3 linked regions of the Alicyclobacillus sp. SO9 genome follow. The protein of the gene in region 3 interacts with the protein of the main gene of each other region in a pairwise test. Links are inferred from orthologs where the notes say so. Each region holds a gene or a part of one and is shown on either strand. Other genes may lie near its edges.

Region 1 (2,839 bases), 270 kb from region 3 along the record:
ACATAGAGTACTATGAATCTCTTGGCAATGTGACGGTGAAACAGGGCGATCACATTGACGCAGGCCAAACTATCGGCACCAGCGGTACCAATCAGTTTGAATCGAAAGCTGGCAACCACCTCTACTTCCAAGTAGACAAAAGCGGTCAGCCCATCGATCCTACCTCAGTATTGCCCAAGCGCTAATAAGGTAACTTTACAGTAACCACGCGGGTTTAGAAGACTAGGTCGGCTCATAGAAGCCACCTAGTCTCTTTTTATTTCCCGGGAAGTATATTAGAGAAAACAAACGCTATATTCACAAAATCAAGGATGACAAGCTCTTATGAACTGAAACAAGGCATACCGTGTACACCCCCTCATATACTGTATCAGACCATCTGAGCACAACTGGGGAGGCGAGGGGAGTGCATGACTACATCAAGGAGCGTACACTGAAAATCGGTGAGTACATTGTGGAAACCCGCAACACTGTCCGCACAATAGCCCGTGAATTTGGCGTATCCAAGAGTACCGTACACAAAGACTTGACGGAACGGTTGCCGGATATTAACCCGGACTTGGCAGAGCGAGTAAAAACTATTCTGGATTACCACAAGTCCATTCGTCACCTGCGAGGTGGAGAAGCCACGAAGCTGAAATACAACAAGGATCCAGAAGAATCTACAAAAAACTACGGGCTTGAGAAAGGAGTTTCGAGCGGACTGTAGAACTATTTCCTATTCGTATCCATTTCTACTTCAAGACGACACCGTACCAGGGGATACGCTCAGATGCACGCTCAGTTGGGGAGGACTCGCCGCAAATGTTTTCTAGAGAGATTGGCATTGATTTAGGTACAGCCAACGTACTTGTTCATGTTAAGGGACGGGGTATTGTACTTGATGAACCAGCAGTAGTCGCTATCGATCAAATTTCTAAACAGGTTGTCGCCGTTGGAGAAGAAGCACGTCGTATGCTAGGCCGGACGCCTGGGAATATTGTTGCAATTCGGCCGCTCCGCGAAGGTGTCATTGCGGATTTTGAAGTTACGGAGATTATGCTTCGTCACTTTATTCGCAAGACCATTGGACGTACCTTAATGGCACGTCCCCAGCTCATGATTTGTGTGCCTGCCGGTATCACATCGGTTGAGCAAAAGGCGGTACGGGAAGCGGCCGAAGCTTGCGGGGCAAGACATGTAGATTTAATTGAGGAACCAAAAGCTGCTGCCATTGGCGCCGGCTTGGATATCTTCGAGCCAAGTGGAAGTATGGTTGTGGATATCGGCGGAGGAACCACTGATATCGCCGTCTTGTCTCTCGGCGATGTTGTGACCTCCGATTCTCTTCGTGTTGCTGGGGACAAGCTGGACGAAGCTATCGTCAGCTACATCCGAAAGCAGTACAACTTATTGATTGGAGAACGAACCGCAGAAGAATTGAAGATGGAAATTGCGACTGTATTCCCAGACAGCCGAACAGGAAAGCAGGACGTACGCGGCCGTGATATGATGACTGGTCTGCCAAAGACCGTGCCCATCGAAGCTGACGAGATGCGCATTGCGTTGGAAGAACCAATTAGTTCAATCATTGCAGCTACGAAGTCCGTTCTTGAAAAGACGCCTCCAGAACTGGCGGCCGATATTTTTGACAAAGGCGTCATCCTCACTGGCGGCGGAGCACTCGTAGACGGTTTGGACAAGCTGATGATGCAGGAACTGCAGATTCCTGTCCATGTTGCAGAAGATCCCATGCACTGTGTCGTAGAAGGTACCGGGATGTACCTGGAGAGCCCGTATCGCAGGCGAGCTGCCAAAAACCAAAAGGCTGCCCGAGGCTACAGGTAGACGAAGATACAGGAACAGCGAAGGCCGCAGCCGACATACGCCACATCTAGACACAGATAAGCGGTCCTTTGCCCGGCGATCAGACACATGGGCAAACTGAAGGAAGAATGAGGTGAAGGTATGCTTCGCGGACTCACAAGTTCCGCGTCCGGCATGTTGGCGGACGAACGAATGCAGCAGCTTCTGACCAATAATCTGGCAAATGCTCAGACACCGGGGTTTAAGGCTTCCAACGGAGCCCTATTGTCTTTTCCTCAGGAACTCATTCGGATGATGGGTTACACTCACGAGAACTTCAATACAGGCACTCCGATTGGAAGTATCTCTTCTGGCGTTGATTTTCAGGAAGGCGTCCCGAATTTTGCGGAAGGTCCGGTACAAAGCACGGGCCGTGCTCTAGACGCAGCCATTGTGGACAAGGCCAGACCGGGAACCTTTGCTGATGTGACAGGGCCCAATAACCAGGTTCAAGCTGTAAACGGCACGATTTCAGCTGCACCTGGTGGTCGTCTTCAAATTGCAGGACAGCCATTGGCGGTACTGAACAGCAACGGGAAACCGGTACAAGGGATGTATGCTGTGAAGAACCCTGCGTACAAAGGGACAGCCCTGACTGCTGCTGACGGTAAGCCAGACTATGACAAGGCAGGTCATCCATCCTATCTGTTCGCAAATGCCGCCGGAAAGATTGTCGGGACACCCGCAAATGCTGCCTACAGTGGTTGGGCCGTCCGAGTTGGGACAAGCAATAACATGGGGGACCACAGCTTCTACGCAGTTGCGTATTCTTCAAATCAAGGGCCAAAAGGCATAGCGCTAACCAGGGACGGCCACTTCCAAGTAAACAGTCAGCATCAACTGACAGACACAGCGGGACATCCCATTCTTCCTGTAGGTCCTAATGGCAGGCCCATAGCGAACGGCAGAATTGTCATGAATCCCAACTACAGCGGAAAGACACTGTTTAATTCACAGGGCGGGCCAGTGACGGATGCGAATGGACAACCTTCAT
Region 2 (2,881 bases), 1.8 Mb from region 3 along the record:
CAGCACCAAATTTGGTTGAATTGTATCCAAAGGCGGAATTTGAAAGAGGCTGGATTCAATGACAAGGCCCAACCACAACAGCAGAAAAGCAATAATGTTCCGCAACACCTACTTCTTCCCCTTTTTAGTCACTACAAAAACATCCTGCAGGTAGCGAAAATTGGCAGCTGGAGTAATGATGGCCGTTTGTGTGAGGCCCTGGGCACCTCCGGAAATCGATTTGATTTTCCCAATCACAAGGCCCGCTGGATATATCTGTCCAAGACCCGAGGTCACTACCACATCTCCAGTCTGAATCTTCGCCAAGGGAGAAAGAAAGCTCATCTGCAATTGTCCAGGTTTGTTGACAGCACCCCGAACGATACCGAATTCTTTGCCTTTCGGATTGGTCAACACTTCTGATGACACACCGTCTCCCACTTGCGTGTCTGTCAAAAGGATGACTTTTGCGCTGTGCTGCGCCGCAACAGCTACTTTCCCGACCAGATTTCCGTCGGCAGCCACAACAGCAGAGTTTTGGCCGACACCGTCTGCACGTCCCAGGTCAATGGTAATCTCAGAACTCCAATGCGACGGATCCCGGCTAATGACCTGTGCGAATTTCTTATTGTACTTCTGCCCTTGCTTGGATTGTGTAAAAGCCACGGCCTTTTTCAACTTCTGATTGTTTGCCTCTTCCAACTGCAATCGAGCTTTCAGCGCAGAGTAGTTTTGCAATTCTGTCTTAAGTTGCGCATTCTCCTCGTACATCTGCCGGAGGTTGTGAATTCCCTGGAGAAACGCCGTAACTTTACTAACAGGCTTGTAAATCCAGCCCGCCACTGTATTTTGGGCATCCATAATGAGCCGCTCAGGTAAACTGGCTGACTTCGTTGTACCCCGAATGCTCACTCCAGCAATAACAATGACAATGATAAAGCTTCCCAGTAAAATAAATAACCTACGATTTGTAATTAATCGGGACACCCGCATCCCACATCCTTATAGCCACAATCGGCTGAGAAATTCACTTTCGTATTTGAGCTTTCCGCGCTACCGCAGTCCGGCGCTTATAAACGTCATAGTTGTCCAAAGCTTTTCCTGTGCCAATTGCGACACAGTCCAAAGGTTCTTCAGCCACAATCACAGGCATCCCTGTCTCGTTGCTTAAAAGCTGGTCGAGGTTGCGCAACAACGCTCCTCCGCCTGTCAAGACAATACCGCGGTCCATAATATCTGCAGCCAGTTCCGGAGGAGACTTCTCCAATGTAACCTTAACTGCTTCCACAATAGAACCAACGGTGTCTGAAAGCGCATCGCTGATTTCCGCAGAACTGATGGTAAATGTCTTCGGCAAACCTGTTACCAAGTCACGACCCCTGGTGTCCATCGTCGAATGGTTGTCCTCTGGCATGGCCGTGCCCGTAGTCACTTTCAGATCTTCTGCCGTGCGCTCACCAATCATCATATTGTAGTTTTTCTTGATGTACTGCATGATAGCCTGGTCCATCTCATCGCCGGCAACGCGAATAGACCGACTGGTTACAATTCCGCCTAAGGATATGATTGCGACCTCAGTTGTCCCGCCGCCGATATCGACGACCATGCTGCCAGTTGGCTCTCCAACCGGCAATCCAGCGCCAATGGCAGCTGCCATGGGTTCCTCGATGGTCTGTGCGTCTCGTGCTCCGGCTTCAATTGCAGCGTCTTCAACGGCGCGCTTTTCTACCGCAGTGATACCAGAAGGAACGCTAACCATAACTCTAGGCTTTCCAGACCAAGATGATTTGTTCTTAATTGCCTGTCTGATAAAGTACCGCAGCATTGTGGCTGTTGTTTGAAAATCCGCAATGACGCCGTCTTTCATAGGCCGGACGGCCACAATGTTTCCAGGTGTTCTGCCAATCATCTGTTTCGCCTGTTCGCCGACCGCTTCAATCGCACCAGTATCGGATCGAAGGGCAACCACGGAAGGTTCCCGTAATATAATCCCTTTGCCTTTCACATAAACCAACGTATTAGCTGTTCCGAGATCTACGCCCATATCTCGCCCTGCAAACATTCAATTCTGTCTCCTCTCGAATCACTAGATACCTGGCCCTGTCTTACATGTAACCCTGTGCCTGCAGACTGATATAGCGATTGTCACCAATTACAATATGGTCAATCACGTCGATACCAAGAAGTTTCCCCGCTTCGCAAAGCCGCTTTGTCACTGCAATGTCTTCGGGACTAGGAGAGGGATCTCCGCTTGGGTGGTTGTGGACACAAAGAATGGCCGATGCGCTTCTCTTGACGGCCGACTTAAAAATTTCTCTTGGATGTACAATTGACGAATCCAAGCTGCCCACAGATACTATCTCGTCTCCAATAACACAGTGTTTCGTATCCAAGTGCAAGGTCACAAATTGTTCCTTTTTAAGGTGCCTCATCCTGTCCATAACATACCCGGCAGCGTCACTTGCTGAGCTAATTTGGAATTTTTTCTGAGCTGGCTTGCGAATGACTCTGCGGCCAAGTTCAATAGCAGCCGTGATTTGCAGGGCTTTGGCAAGTCCAATACCTCGTACTTCCATCAATTCTTCAGCTGTAACATCCAGCAGTCCGTAGATTCCATTACATGAAGCGAGGACTCGTTGCGCCAGTTCATGGACGGAAAGGCCTCGACCGCCAGATTGCATGAGCACGGCCAACAGTTCATCGTCCCTTAGCGATTGCGGACCTTCCGTGAATAAGCGTTCCCGCGGTGTATGAAATGTTCGTTGAGGCAGTGTCCTGACCTCTGTCATCGCAAACCCTCCCTGGTTCATCCGTAAAATCGCTCGCTGCGTCATCTCATGGATAGAAGCGACAGGCCTGAACGATTTCGCTAGATTCAACATAGGGGAAGGGAGGGTCAGAG
Region 3 (3,016 bases):
AGCCTTAGCGGCATGACCCTGCTCAGGCTTCGTGGCCCGGTTCGGCTTTTGATCTGCAAAGCCAATTTGTATTGCCGAGTAGCCATCTGTACTGTCCTGCTTTTTCTGCAGAACAACACAAGGCCCGGCTTCGATTACCGTTACCGGTACAACCACGCCCTCTTCGTTGAAGATTTGGGTCATACCGAGCTTACGGCCTAAAATGCCCTTCATAATCGCACCTCCCTGAAGCAAAAGACACTTCTATGTCAATTCTTATTCCGCTCACATGCGGCACTACAGCTTTATTTCAATGTCAACGCCAGACGGCAGATCCAGACGCATTAATGCATCTACGGTCTGCGGCGTAGGATTTAAGATATCAATCAGACGTTTATGCGTTCGCATTTCGAACTGCTCACGCGAATCTTTGTATTTATGGGGTGCTCGCAGAATGGTGTAAATCTGCTTATCAGTCGGCAGCGGGATGGGCCCCGAAACCAACGCACCCGAGCGTTTCGCGGTATCCACAATTTTTTCCGAAGATTGATCAAGCACCTGATGGTCATACGCTTTTAGCCGGATACGAATCTTTTGCTTCGCCATATGTTTTCCCTCCTTTGTCGCCCAATTTTATGGACATGCTCAGCAGAAACCACCTCATTGGTGCCCCATATGGCTGAGGACACATAAGCAACCTTCTGCCTCATCGCTGTCAGAGACCAACATTCGACAGTATACTAGACATTTGTGTGGATTACAAGGAATCTAATAAAATTTTATAAGGATTCACGAGGGGGAATTGCTACGGCCATCACAGAGGGTGGTGAGCGCAGGATTTCTGACTGCAATTGGCAGGCCAACATTGTCATGCGACCCATAATCACAAAAGAGGCTGCCCCGGACCAAGCGGACCCGAGACAGCCTCCCTTCACACAGTCAACAACCAAACTTATTTGTTGACTTAGGCGTTGACCTTTGTTACGACTCCAGCTCCGACGGTGCGGCCACCTTCGCGAATAGCGAAGCGTGTACCTTCCTCAAGAGCAATTGGTGCAATCAATTCGACATCCATCGTTACGTTGTCGCCGGGCATTACCATTTCGGTACCTTCCTGCAGGCTAACAACGCCGGTTACATCAGTGGTGCGAAAGTAGAACTGCGGACGATAGCCGTTGAAGAACGGAGTATGACGGCCGCCTTCTTCTTTCGTCAACACGTAAACCTCTCCGCTAAACTTGGTGTGAGGTTTGATAGAGCCCGGCTTGACCAACACCTGGCCGCGCTCGATGTCTTTACGTTCAACACCGCGAAGCAGTGCTCCGATGTTATCTCCAGCTTCTGCTGCGTCAAGAAGTTTGCGGAACATCTCGATGCCGGTTGCAACCGTTTTGAAGCTTTCTTCTTTCATACCGACGATTTCGACTTCGTCTCCAACCTTCAAAGTACCACGTTCAACACGGCCAGTCGCAACTGTACCGCGGCCGGTAATGGTGAACACGTCTTCGACAGGCATCAAGAAAGGCTTGTCAGTGTCGCGCTCAGGGGTTGGGATGTAGTCGTCAACCGCTTGCAGCAAATCTTCAATGGCCTTTACGTTGTCTGCATCGCCTTCCAACGCCTTCAGCGCGGAACCGCGGATGACAGGTAAGTCGTCACCAGGGAACTCATACTCGCTGAGAAGTTCACGAACTTCCATCTCAACCAGTTCCAACAGTTCTTCGTCGTCCACTTGGTCGGTCTTATTCATAAACACAACGATGTTCGGGACACCGACCTGGCGGGCCAGGAGAATGTGCTCACGGGTTTGCGGCATAGGGCCGTCAGCAGCGGAGACAACCAGAATTGCACCGTCCATCTGAGCAGCACCTGTAATCATGTTTTTCACGTAGTCAGCGTGGCCCGGGCAGTCGACGTGAGCATAGTGACGAGCCTCAGTGGAGTACTCAACGTGTGATGTGTTAATGGTAATTCCGCGCTCACGCTCTTCGGGAGCCTTATCGATTTCATCGTACTTTTGAGCCTGACCCATTCCTTTACTGGATTGGATAAGAGTCATAGCAGCTGTCAATGTGGTTTTGCCGTGGTCAACGTGACCAATGGTACCGACGTTAACGTGCGGTTTCGACCGATCGAACTTTTCCTTTGCCATTCAAAAATCACTCCTTCGGCGTTATTCGCCTTTGTTCTTTGAAATAATTTCTTGGGCTATGTTTTTGGGCACTTCTTCATATGAACTGAACTCCATTGAATAGGTGCCTCGACCCTGCGTTCTTGAGCGAAGGCTGGTAGAATATCCGAACATCTCGGACAACGGTACGAAACCGCGAATGACTTGTGCCCCAGCCCGCGCCTCCATGCCTTCCACACGACCGCGACGGGAGTTGATGTCTCCCATAATATCGCCCATGTATTCCTCAGGCACAGTGACCTCTACCTTCATCATAGGCTCAAGCAAGACTGGACCCGCTTTTTGCACCCCTGCCTTCAGAGCCATGGAACCAGCAATCTTAAAGGCCATCTCAGATGAGTCAACATCATGGTATGAACCATCGTACAGCGTGGCTTTGACATCCAGCATCGGATATCCGGCAATCACGCCGTTTTGCAGCGCTTCCTTAATACCTTCATCAACCGCAGGAATGTATTCTTTCGGAATTGCACCGCCGACAACCTTGTTGGCGAACTCATAGCCGGCACCCCGCTCCAAGGGCTCAAAGATAACCTTGACGTGGCCGTATTGACCGCGACCACCGGATTGCCGTACAAACTTGCCCTCTTGGTCAACCCGCTGCGTAATCGTCTCCTTGTATGCCACCTGAGGACGACCCACATTGGCTGCGACCTTGAATTCACGCTGCAGACGGTCAACGATGATCTCCAGATGCAGTTCGCCCATCCCAGAGATGATGGTTTGGCCGGTTTCCTCGTCCGTAAAGGTACGGAATGTCGGATCCTCTTCCGCCAGCTTCGCCAGAGCAATCCCCATCTTATCCTGGTCTGCCTTCGTCTTTGGTTCAATGGAGACGGAGATAAC

Evidence for each region. The genes of interacting proteins can lie anywhere in the genome.
Region 1: the proteins of tuf (region 3) and GI364_RS23165 interact in binary tests that used the Bacillus subtilis proteins (3 or more experiments, as listed by UniProt). The link is inferred for Alicyclobacillus sp. SO9 from one-to-one orthologs.
Region 2: the proteins of tuf (region 3) and GI364_RS13420 interact in binary tests that used the Bacillus subtilis proteins (3 or more experiments, as listed by UniProt). The link is inferred for Alicyclobacillus sp. SO9 from one-to-one orthologs.

What each region holds. Positions count from the first base shown.
Region 1 is NZ_CP066339.1:4,959,707-4,962,545, reverse strand. The notes cover bases 14-2,815. They hold GI364_RS23165 (rod shape-determining protein), read left to right. Parts: upstream 14-804; coding sequence 805-1,827; downstream 1,828-2,815. Other genes in these bases: GI364_RS23160 (flagellar basal body rod C-terminal domain-containing protein), read left to right, coding at 1,948-2,815; spoIIID (sporulation transcriptional regulator SpoIIID), read left to right, coding at 407-709; GI364_RS23175 (M23 family metallopeptidase), read left to right, coding at 14-185. Also shown: more of GI364_RS23175, read left to right, coding at 1-13; more of GI364_RS23160, read left to right, coding at 2,816-2,839. UniProt on the Bacillus subtilis protein: Forms membrane-associated dynamic filaments that are essential for cell shape determination. Acts by regulating cell wall synthesis and cell elongation, and thus cell shape.
Region 2 is NZ_CP066339.1:2,872,728-2,875,608, forward strand. Bases 25-2,868 are described here. They hold GI364_RS13420 (rod shape-determining protein), read right to left. Parts: upstream 2,042-2,868; coding sequence 1,007-2,041; downstream 25-1,006. Other genes in these bases: mreD (rod shape-determining protein MreD), read right to left, coding at 25-108; mreC (rod shape-determining protein MreC), read right to left, coding at 109-966; radC (RadC family protein), read right to left, coding at 2,085-2,768. Outside these bases: more of mreD, read right to left, coding at 1-24.
Region 3 is NZ_CP066339.1:4,688,888-4,691,903, forward strand. Bases 38-3,016 are described here. They hold tuf (elongation factor Tu), read right to left. Parts: upstream 2,132-3,016; coding sequence 944-2,131; downstream 38-943. Other genes in these bases: rplC (50S ribosomal protein L3), read right to left, coding at 38-213; rpsJ (30S ribosomal protein S10), read right to left, coding at 277-585; fusA (elongation factor G), read right to left, coding at 2,153-3,016. In the rest of the region: more of rplC, read right to left, coding at 1-37. UniProt on the Bacillus subtilis protein: GTP hydrolase that promotes the GTP-dependent binding of aminoacyl-tRNA to the A-site of ribosomes during protein biosynthesis.